3 regions of the Thioalkalivibrio sp. ALMg13-2 genome follow, and region 1 is predicted to be linked to each of the others. Evidence: predicted binding sites of a transcription regulator. Region 1 holds the regulator's gene; each other region holds the start of a gene.
What was found. Region 1 encodes FliA, which starts transcription of late flagellar genes. Its sites were predicted from a motif close to GCTAAAGTTNNNNNNNNNNCNGCCGATA; they were not measured.

Region 1 (3,276 bases):
GGCCACGACTCAGGGCAGTACGTTGCGGCGGGTACTGGAGGCATTTCGCAAGGCGGATCCTTCGGCGTTGGTGCTGACCAAGCTGGACGAGGCGGAACAGCTGGGCGAGGTCCTGTCGGTACTGCTGGATCAGCACCTGGGACTTGGGTTCGTGAGCGATGGCCAGCGCATCGCCGAGGATTTTCACCGGGTCGATACGGGGTATCTGACCCGCATGGCGCTGGACGACGACGCGGAGGGCGCGCGGGCGGCTGGCAATGCACGCGAGACCTGGGCCGCCGAGCGGCTTGCGGAAATGGAACCGCCGCGACGCTCGCGCTCGCCTCTGCGCCCGGCGCAAGGGGCCGAGCCGGCAACACTGGAACTGATTCAGCCGGTTGGAAAGGGGCGCTATGCCACGCACTAACAAGCCGTTAAAGGTCATTGCGGTCGCCTCGGGCAAGGGCGGGGTGGGCAAGACCAACGTCTCGGTCAATCTGGCGGTCGGCCTGGCCCGGTTGGGCCGCGAGGTGATGCTGTTCGATGCGGATCTGGGCCTGGCCAACGTGGACCTGTTGCTCGGGATGCGCCCGGAGCGCACCCTGCATGACCTGGTGACCGGCACGGTGGACAGCCTGGACGATGTCCTGGTCCAGGGGCCGGACGGGGTGAAGGTGGTCCCGTCGGCCTCGGGTATCGCGGCGATGGCGAACCTCACGCCGGCCGAGCACGCGGGCCTGATCCATGCCTTCAGTGCCTACCGCAAACCGCTGGATGTCCTGATCGTGGATACCGCTGCGGGCCTGCAGGAGTCGGTGACTTCGTTCTGCCGGGCGGTACAGGAGACCCTGGTAGTGGTCTGCGACGAGCCGGCTTCGATTACCGATGCCTATGCCCTGATCAAGGTGCTGCACCGCGATCATGGGCTGCGGCGTTTCCGCATGGTCACCAACATGGTCAGTGGCCGCGAGGGTGCGGAGCGGCTGATGCAGAAACTCAATACCGTCTGTGGCAATTACCTGCCGGAGGTGGTTCTGGACCTGGCCGGCTATATCCCCATGGACGAGCATCTGCGCAAGTCCGTGCAGAAAAGGGCGCCGGTGGTTCAGCAGTATCCCGGCAGTCCGGCCGGCAAGGCGTTTGCCGAACTGGCGCGGACGGTGGACCGCTGGCCAGTAGGTGGGGGTGACCACGGGGGCGTCGGGTTCTTCGTGGAACGAATGCTGCAGAGCGCATGATGACGACGCGTAATCGACTTTCCGGCTACCAGGCGACGTCCACCGCGACCGGTGGACACGAGAAGTTGATTGCCGATCACGTCGAACTGGTGCACCGCATTGCGCACCACCTGATGGCCCGCCTGCCGGCCTCGGTCCAGGTCGATGACCTGATCCAGGCCGGCATGATCGGTCTGCTGGAGGCGGCGCGGCAGTTCGAGGGTGGGCAGGGGGCGACCTTTGCCACCTACGCCGGAATCCGCATCCGCGGTGCGATGATCGACGAGCTGCGTCGCAGCGACTGGACGCCGCGCTCGGTGCATCGCAACAGCCGGCGCATTGCCGCCGCGATTCAGAGCGTCGAGGCCCGCGAGGGGCGTGCGGCGCGTGGGAGCGAGGTGGCGGCCGAGCTGGATGTGCCCATTGATGATTATTACGACATGCTCAAGGACCACGCCGGAGCCCATCTGTTTGCACTGGACGATCTCGGCGGCGGGGATGACGGGGCCGATCGCGTGATTGAGGGGCAGGAAGTCTCTCCGTCGCGTAGCCTTGAGGCTGGCGAGTTTCGCGAGGAGTTGGCCGAGGCCCTGGGGGACCTGCCTGAACGCGAACGCCTGGTGCTGTCGCTGTATTACACCGAAGAACTGAATCTGCGCGAGATCGGAGCTGTTCTGGGCGTGACCGAGTCACGCGTGAGCCAGATTCGCAGCCAGGCGGTCATTCGGCTGCGTGCGCGCATGGGGTCGTGGCTCGAAGACGGCTCGGCTTTGCAGTTATTCTAAAACTCACCTTACGAATCCCGGAGTGACGTGTGGACAAGGGAATGAAAATTCTCATCGTGGACGACTTTTCCACGATGCGGCGCATTATCAAGAACCTCTTGCGCGATCTTGGCTTCAATAATACGCAGGAAGCCGACGACGGCAGCACCGCGCTGCCGATGCTGCAAAATGGTGATTTCGACTTCCTGATTACCGACTGGAACATGCCCAACATGCCGGGCATCGACCTGCTGAAGGCCGTCCGGGCGGACGCCAACCTGAAGTCGATGCCGGTGCTGATGGTGACGGCCGAGGCCAAGCGCGACCAGATCGTGGAGGCTGCGGAGGCGGGTGTGAACGGTTATGTGGTCAAGCCGTTTACCGCCGAAACGCTGAAGGAAAAGATCGACAAGATCTTCGAACGTATTGAAGCACAGGGCTAAGGATCGCCCGGTGGTGAATACGGAGTCCGTCCATCTCGCTTGCGCGGGTGGACGGACTCCGGCTCCTTCAGCGCCGTACCAGCAAGAGGCTCCTCATGACTGAACAGGAACACCCCCCACGCGACGGCCAGCTCGAGCTGGCCCGGCAACTGGTGCAGACGCTCGAGGCGGGCGACGACGTGGCGGCGCGCGCGCTGGTGCAGGATCTTGCGCGCCCTTACGACCGCGAGCTCTTCGATGAACTGGGCAAGCTGACGCGCGACCTCCACGAGGCCTTGCAGAGTTTCCGTGGCGACTCGCGTCTGGTAGAGCTGACCCAGGCGGAGATCCCGGATGCGAAGGAACGCCTGAACTACGTGGTCACCATGACGGAGCAGGCCGCGCACGCCACGATGGGCGCCATTGAGTCGAGCCTGCCGATCGCCGAGTCGTTCAGCCAGCAGGCGGCCGACTTGACCGCCAAATGGACGCGCTTTCGCAACCGGCAGCTCTCGGTGGACGAATTCCGCGATTTCGCGCGTGAGCTGGATAGCTTCTTCGGGCAGGCGGGGGAGGACGCCGAGGAGTTGCGGCGTCTGCTCTCCGAGGTGCTGATGGCACAAAGTTATCAGGACATTACCGGCCAGGTGATTCGCCGGGTGATCCAGTTGGTGACCGATCTCGAAGAGAACCTCGTCACCCTGATCCGGCTCTCTAGCGGGCGCATGGAGCAGGTGGAAGCGGCCGAGGCGTCCCTGGATCGTGGCGAAGAAGACCGCGAGGCGGACCGCAAGGGGCGCGGTCCCAGTGTGCCCAAGACTCAAGATTCCAGCGCGGATGTCGTTCAAGGACAGGACGAGGTGGACGATCTGCTATCAAGCCTGGGCTTCTAGC
Region 2 (3,276 bases), on a different contig from region 1:
GCATCGATCACGCGGGTGCGCAGGCGCGGATTCGGGGCCTGCCGCATGGCATGCAGCAGTTCCGGGACGCTCTTGAAGTCAAACTCGTCGAGCAGGCGCGACAGACGACTGGAAACCAGGTACTGGCGGCTGTCGCCCAGCACCAGACCGCAGCAGTCCTGCAGAAAGCGGGAGAACTCCTCGTAGTCGCGGGAATCGATCACCGAGTCATCCCTGAGCGCTGTCCATCGTGATTAGGCATCCTGATGACGAATCCTTGACCGGGGCCTCTTGGCCGGAAAACCGGGGTGATCCCGAAGATCGGATCGAGTATACGGCGTCGCGCGCATGGCACCATACAGCCCGAGTGGCGGCCACCCGTCGCCGCTCCGGGCTTGCCGAGCGGCAACGCGGTTCCGCCCGACCGGTCATTCGGCCTGTTGATCCGGGCGCCCGGTCTGGTCCAGCACCGCATTCGCCAGCTCGTCGGGATTGAACTTGGACAAAAAGGCATCGGCCCCGGCGCGCTTGACCATATCCGTGTTGAATTCCCCACTCAGTGAGGAGTGCAGCAGCACCCGCAAATTCTGCAGCGCGGGATTGTCCCGGATGCGCGCGGTCAGGGTGTAGCCATCCATGCGTGGCATCTCGATATCCGAGATCACCAGTTCGACCTGGTCGCCTACCGGCCCTTCCGCGGCCTTCTGCTCAAGGAAGTCCAGTGCTTCCTGGCCATCCTTGAAGACATCGTATTCGAAACCGAGTCCCTTGATCGCCCCCTCGATCTGCTTGCGCGCCACCACCGAGTCATCGACGATCACAACCTTGCGCCCGCTGGCCTCGCGGGCGTTCTCGCGGATGTATGGCGATATCTCGCTGGGCAGCGGGTTCACGATGGAGAGCACCCGTTCGACATCGATAATCTCGACCAGCTTGTTGTCGATCTCCGTGACGGCCACCAGGAAGGATTCGCGCCCGGTTCCGCGCGGGGGCGACTTCACGTCCTGCCAGTTCACGTTGACGATACGGTCCACGGCCGACACCCAGAAGCCCTGCACCGAACGATTGAACTCGGTGACCACCACCTTCTGCTCCCCGTTGTCGACCGCCCCGACGGCGCCACGCAGGCCCATCGCTCGCGCCAGGTCAATGATCGGCACGGTACCGCCACGCAACGTCGCCACTCCGCGTACCACGCTCATGGAGCCGGGAATCTGACGCAGCGGCGGCGACGGAATCACCTCGCGGACCTTGAAGACATTGATCCCGAAGGTCTGCGACCCGCCCAGATGGAACAGCAGCAGCTCCATGCGGTTCTGCCCCACCAACTGGGTTCGCTGATTCACATCGTCAATGAATTGACTCATCGTGCCGCTCTCCTTGCCCCGATTGCTCTTAGCACCGGACAGGCCTCAAAGGCCAAGTGTGCACCGCGCAACCCCGGCCTGTCATTTGCATTTGCGTGCATGCGCCTTCTGACGCCGCCTCATGGCCATAACGGCCGCCCGCGACGGGCCTTGAATGCGCGCGCGGCGCGGGATGCCCATTCATTGGCACGACATCTGCATGTTTTTGCGTACTGAAACCGCACGCGACTCGCTCGACATCGACGCAAGATCCGCCAAACCCGAGCCATTCGCGCACAGTCCGACGCCCGCACCGAACTGGCTGCGCAGGACAGGACCAAACAGGACCGCAACATGAACCAGCGCCGACCCATTTCAGAATTTTCTTCCGCTGCCAGGAAGACGCTGATCCGTTCGCTCGTTCGCGTTGGGGCCTCATTCGTTCCAGGAAAAGGCGGGCCCTCCGGTGCCTCGCCAGCGAGCGTGACCGACTCGAGCGAAAACGTGCGAGCCATTCCGCGTCTCCTTGCCGGAGTCGCCCTCTTGTTCACCCTGGTACTGCTGTCTACCAGCGTCCGGGCCGAAGTCCACCCGGTTGACGACATCCGCCACGCCGCCGAGCAGTTCCTGATTCAGGAACTGGGCGTTACCGATACCGAGAAGGATGTTTCCATCGAGATTGGCCAGCTCGACAAGCGTCTGCGCCTCGTCCCCTGTACGGACGGCCTGGAAGCGCGTTTCCCACCCGGCGGGCGGCGTGACGGCAACACCGCTGTCCATATCCAGTGTGCCGGCCCGGTGACCTGGCAGTTATACGTGCCGGCGACGGTCGAACGGTACGCCGAAGTGCTGGTTGCGAACCGTACCCTGCCGCGCCAGCACACCCTCTCGGCGGGCGACCTGCGTTTCCAGCGAATCGAGACCTCGCGCCATGCCGGCAGTTATCATGAAGAAAAGAATGCCCTGATCGGCCAACAGACCCGGCGCAGCATCCGCCCGGGTCAGATCATCGGAACCCAGCACGTGAGCCCGCGCGAGATCATCAGTCGCGGCCAGCGGGTTACCATCCTGGCAGAGAACGGCTCGATCGCCATCCGCATGCAGGGCGAAGCGCTGGAGAACGGGACGCTGGGCGAACGAATCCGCGTCAAGAACGCATCCTCCGGGCGCGTCGTCGAAGGCGAAATCCAGGCCTCCGGCCACATCCGGGTAGCGCTTTGAGGCCTCGCCCCACCAGGCACGCCAACGATCTTCGAGGCGGACTGTGAAGCCCGTTACACTTTTCCGCCCCCGAGGCCTACAGTTTCAGCAACGCTGGCCGTAAACAATTGCAGCACAGTTACAACGACAGGAAGGCATCATGGATATCAAGGGCCTCAATACGAACAGCCTGCGCCCCGACAGCCAGAACCCCGGGGTAAAGGGTCGCGACGAGTCCGGCAACACGGCAAGCCGAGCCCCGGCCTCCGGTAACGCATCGACGGCAAACAATGATTCGGTCACGCTCACCGGGGCCGCCCAGGCAATGAATGCCGCGGCCGGCGCGGGCGACACCGCCCCCTTCGACGCCGCCCGCGTTGCCGAACTGCGCGAGGCGATCTCCAGCGGCAACTATCCAGTGGACAACCAGCAGCTGGCCGATCGCATGATCGACCTCGAAAGCCTGCTGCGCTAACCCGGTCTATCGCCCATGAATGCCGACGCGCACCATAAACTGCAACGCTCGCTCGAGACCTCAATCCGGCTGGCTCATCAGCTGGAAGAGAGTCTGTTAAAGGAGACGCGCGCGGTCGAAGCGCGCCAACCCGATACGCTGCAGGACGTGGTGACCGGCAAGCAGACCCTGCTGCATGAACTGGAAACCGAGACCCAAAACCAGCAAGGCCTGATCGAGGCCGCCGGCGAGGCCTTCAGTCCCGAGGGCGTCGCGCGCCTGTTCTCGAAGATGGAG
Region 3 (3,276 bases), on a different contig from region 1:
CCGGGGGCGAGTGCGGAGTCGCGGCGCCCGGCCCTGGCGTTGTTGCTGGGGATCGCCTTTGCCGCAAACATCGGGGGCATGGCGACCATTATCGGCTCGCCGCCGAACGCCCTGACCGCGGCCTATCTCGGGGATCGCCACGGGATGGAAATCGGGTTTCTGGAATGGATGACCCTGGGCCTGCCGTTGGCGGCGATCCTCCTGGCCCTCGCGTGGTGGTTGCTGACGCGCTGGGTGTTTCCGGTGCACCGGGTCGAACTGAACGGCCTGCGCGCCCTGCTGGACGAGCAGCGCGCCACGGTCGGGCGCTGGTCGACCGCAGAGAAGCGCGTGGCGGCGGTGTTCGTGCTGGTCGCGCTCGCCTGGCTGACACGGCCGCTGCTGGAGGGGTGGTTGCCCATCTCGCTGACCGATGCCGGCATTGCGATCCTGGGCGCCGGCTTGTTGTTCCTGATCCCCTCGGGTTCCATGGAGCAGCGCAGGTTGTTGGCCTGGGACAACACCCGCGAACTGCCCTGGGGCGTGCTGCTGCTGGTCGGAGGCGGCCTGAGCCTGGGGGCGGCCATCGAGTCCAGTGGTCTGGCGGAGCTGGCGGCCGATGCCCTGGTGATCGCGCAGACCTGGCCGCTGATCCTGATCATGGCCGGGGTGGTGTTGCTGACCATGACGCTGAGCCACGTAACCAGCAATACGGCCACGGCCGCCACGCTGCTACCCCTGGTCACCGCGTTTGCGCTGAGCATGGACGTGCCGGTCCTGATGCTGGCACTCCCCGTCGCCTTTGCCGCTTCCGTGGCCTTCATGCTGCCGGTGGCGACCCCGCCGAATGCCATCGTGTTCGCCAGCAACCGCCTGCAGGTGCTGGACATGGTGCGGGGAGGGGCACTGCTTTCCGTGGTGGCGCTGGTGCTGATCAGCCTGGCGGTCTACGTCTTCGCCGAGGCCCTGCTGGTGTAGCCGCGGCGCGGATTCGTTCTGTGATTGCGGATTCGTTCTGTGATTGCCGTGTCCCCGACATTCTTGTGGGGATGAAAAGCCTTCCATGCTCAAGTTCTAGGATTCGCCGCCGCTAGGGAGGACGAACGGCCCATTATTTTGCGAGCTGGCGCTGACCGACAGACCGAAGGACGCACCGACATGTTCAACAATATTCGAATTGGCGTACGGCTCATGGTGGGCATCATCGGCGTGGTGGTCCTGGCCGTGGTGCTGACCCTGGTCGTGGTGATGAATGCCCTGGGTACGATGGCGGACAGGGCGGAGCAGCGGGAGCTGAACGACTTGGCTGGCCAGTTGCTGGATCGGCTGGACCAGGAGTCGGCGCGCGCGACCGCGATGGCGGAGACCGTGGCGCGCATCCCGGATGTGCAGGAGGCCATGGCCAATGGGGATCGTGATCGGTTGGCCGCACTGACGGTGCCGAGCTTCGAGTCCCTGAACGCCGATTACGGCGTGCGCCAGTATCAGTTCCACACGCCGCCGGCGACCTCCTTCCTGCGCGTGCATCGCCCGGATCGTTATGGCGATGACCTGTCCGGTTTTCGCCAGACGGTCGTCGACACCAACGACCGCCGCGCCCCGATCTCGGGCCTGGAAGAGGGCGTGGCCGGCCTGGGTATCCGCGGCGTGGTCCCGATCGCTCACAACGGAGAGCACGTGGGTTCGGTGGAGTTCGGGCTGTCCTTCGGCGACCCCTTCTTCGAGCAGTTCACCGAGGAGTTGGGTGCACCGGTCGCGCTTTACCTGCGCGATGAGGGACGGTTCAACCGCTTTGGCGGGACCATCGAAGGCGAAGCGACCTTCAATGCGGCCGAGATGCGCGAAGTGCTCCAGGGCGAGCGCCTGGTGCGCAACGTGACCTACCAGGGCGAGCCGATGGCGGTGATCGCCCGGCCGGTGCGCGATTTCTCCGGCGATGCGGTGGGTGTACTGGAACTGATGGTGGACCGCAGCGCCTACGTGACGATGACCCGCAACGCCACCGGCACGGTGGTCATGGTCGGCGTGATTGCGGTGGTTCTCGGCGCGCTGCTGGCCTGGTTCCTGACCCGCAGCATCGTGCGCCCGCTGTGCCAGACGGTGGAGCGTCTGGACGACATCGCCAGTGGCGAGGGTGACCTGACGCGTCAGCTGGAGGTGTCCGGCCGGAACGAGCTGGGCGATCTGGCGGTGGTGTTCAACCGCTTTGTCGAGAAAATTCGCGTGTTGATTCAGCAAGTGGCGGCGGGTTCCGATCAGGTCGCTGCCGCGTCCAACGAGCTGTCCGCGACCAGCGAGGAGACCAACGAGCAGGTGCGCCGCCAGAAGGCGGAAACCGACCAGGTCGCCACGGCGATGAACGAGATGACCGCCACCGTGCAGGAAGTCGCCCGCAATGCCGCGGATGCGGCGGCGGCCGCCCAGGCTACGGACCAGGACGCCGTGGCCGGTCAGCAGGTGGTGCAGAAGACGGTCACCGCGATCAACGGCCTGTCCAGGCAGGTCGACAATGCGGCCGAGGTGGTCACCCGCCTGTCGCAGGATGCCGAGCAGATCAACAAGGTCCTCGAGGTGATCGGCGACATTGCCGACCAGACCAACCTGCTGGCGCTGAATGCCGCGATCGAGGCGGCCCGCGCTGGCGAGCAGGGCCGCGGTTTCGCCGTGGTGGCCGACGAGGTGCGTACCCTGGCCAGCCGGACGCAGGACTCGACGCACGAGATCCAGCAGATGATCGAGCGGGTCCAGAGCGGTACGCGCGAGGCGGTGCAGGCGATGGAAGATGGGCGTTCCAAGGCGCACGAGAGTGTCGAGCAGGTGAACCTCGCCGGCGAATCGCTCAACGCGATTACCCAGTCGGTGACCCGCATCAGCGACATGAACACGCAGATCGCCAGCGCCGCCGAGGAGCAGTCCACCGTGGCCGAGGAGATCAACCGCAACGTGGCCAACATCACTGAGGTGCTTGACCAGACCGCGGCGGGCTCCGAGCAGATCCGCAATGCCTCGGAGGAGCTGTCCAAGCTCGCCTCCCAGCAGCAAGAGCGCGTGGGTCAGTTCAAGGTCTGATACACGACCCGATGGTGTCGAGCCCGCCTCCCTGTTCGGGGAGCGCGGGCTTTTTCATGCGTGTGGGGAAAAGGGCAGGCGAAGAAGCCAGGTCAAGGGCGATCCTGATTAGCAACGAGCGTCAGCCAGGCTCAAGGCCCGTGCGGGCCCGGGTCTCCAGGCGCCTCCTACATCGTCCTCCCGGAAACCGCGCAGCGGTTATCCGGGATCTCCACGGTATGAGTGACC

Region 2: F618_RS0110530 (chemotaxis protein CheV) is a predicted target of FliA. The motif match lies at 1,475-1,502, and genes of this name have one in related genera.
Region 3: F618_RS0112655 (methyl-accepting chemotaxis protein) is a predicted target of FliA. The motif match lies at 1,045-1,072, and genes of this name have one in related genera.

The regions. Positions count from the first base shown of each region.
Region 1 covers NZ_KB906103.1:52,764-56,039, forward strand. The annotation lists partial or broken gene flhF (flagellar biosynthesis protein FlhF) at 1-224, shown strand, start outside; gene F618_RS0104035 (MinD/ParA family protein) at 393-1,217, shown strand; gene F618_RS0104040 (RNA polymerase sigma factor FliA) at 1,214-1,981, shown strand; gene cheY (chemotaxis response regulator CheY) at 2,023-2,403, shown strand; gene F618_RS0104050 (protein phosphatase CheZ) at 2,499-3,275, shown strand.
Region 2 covers NZ_KB906115.1:13,480-16,755, forward strand. The annotation lists gene F618_RS0110525 (protein-glutamate O-methyltransferase CheR) at 1-203, opposite strand, end outside; gene F618_RS0110530 (chemotaxis protein CheV) at 408-1,346, opposite strand; gene flgA (flagellar basal body P-ring formation chaperone FlgA) at 1,869-2,546, shown strand; gene flgM (flagellar biosynthesis anti-sigma factor FlgM) at 2,686-3,000, shown strand; gene F618_RS0110545 (flagella synthesis protein FlgN) at 3,016-3,276, shown strand, end outside.
Region 3 covers NZ_KB906124.1:14,304-17,579, reverse strand. The annotation lists gene F618_RS0112660 (DASS family sodium-coupled anion symporter) at 1-957, shown strand, start outside; gene F618_RS0112655 (methyl-accepting chemotaxis protein) at 1,138-3,048, shown strand.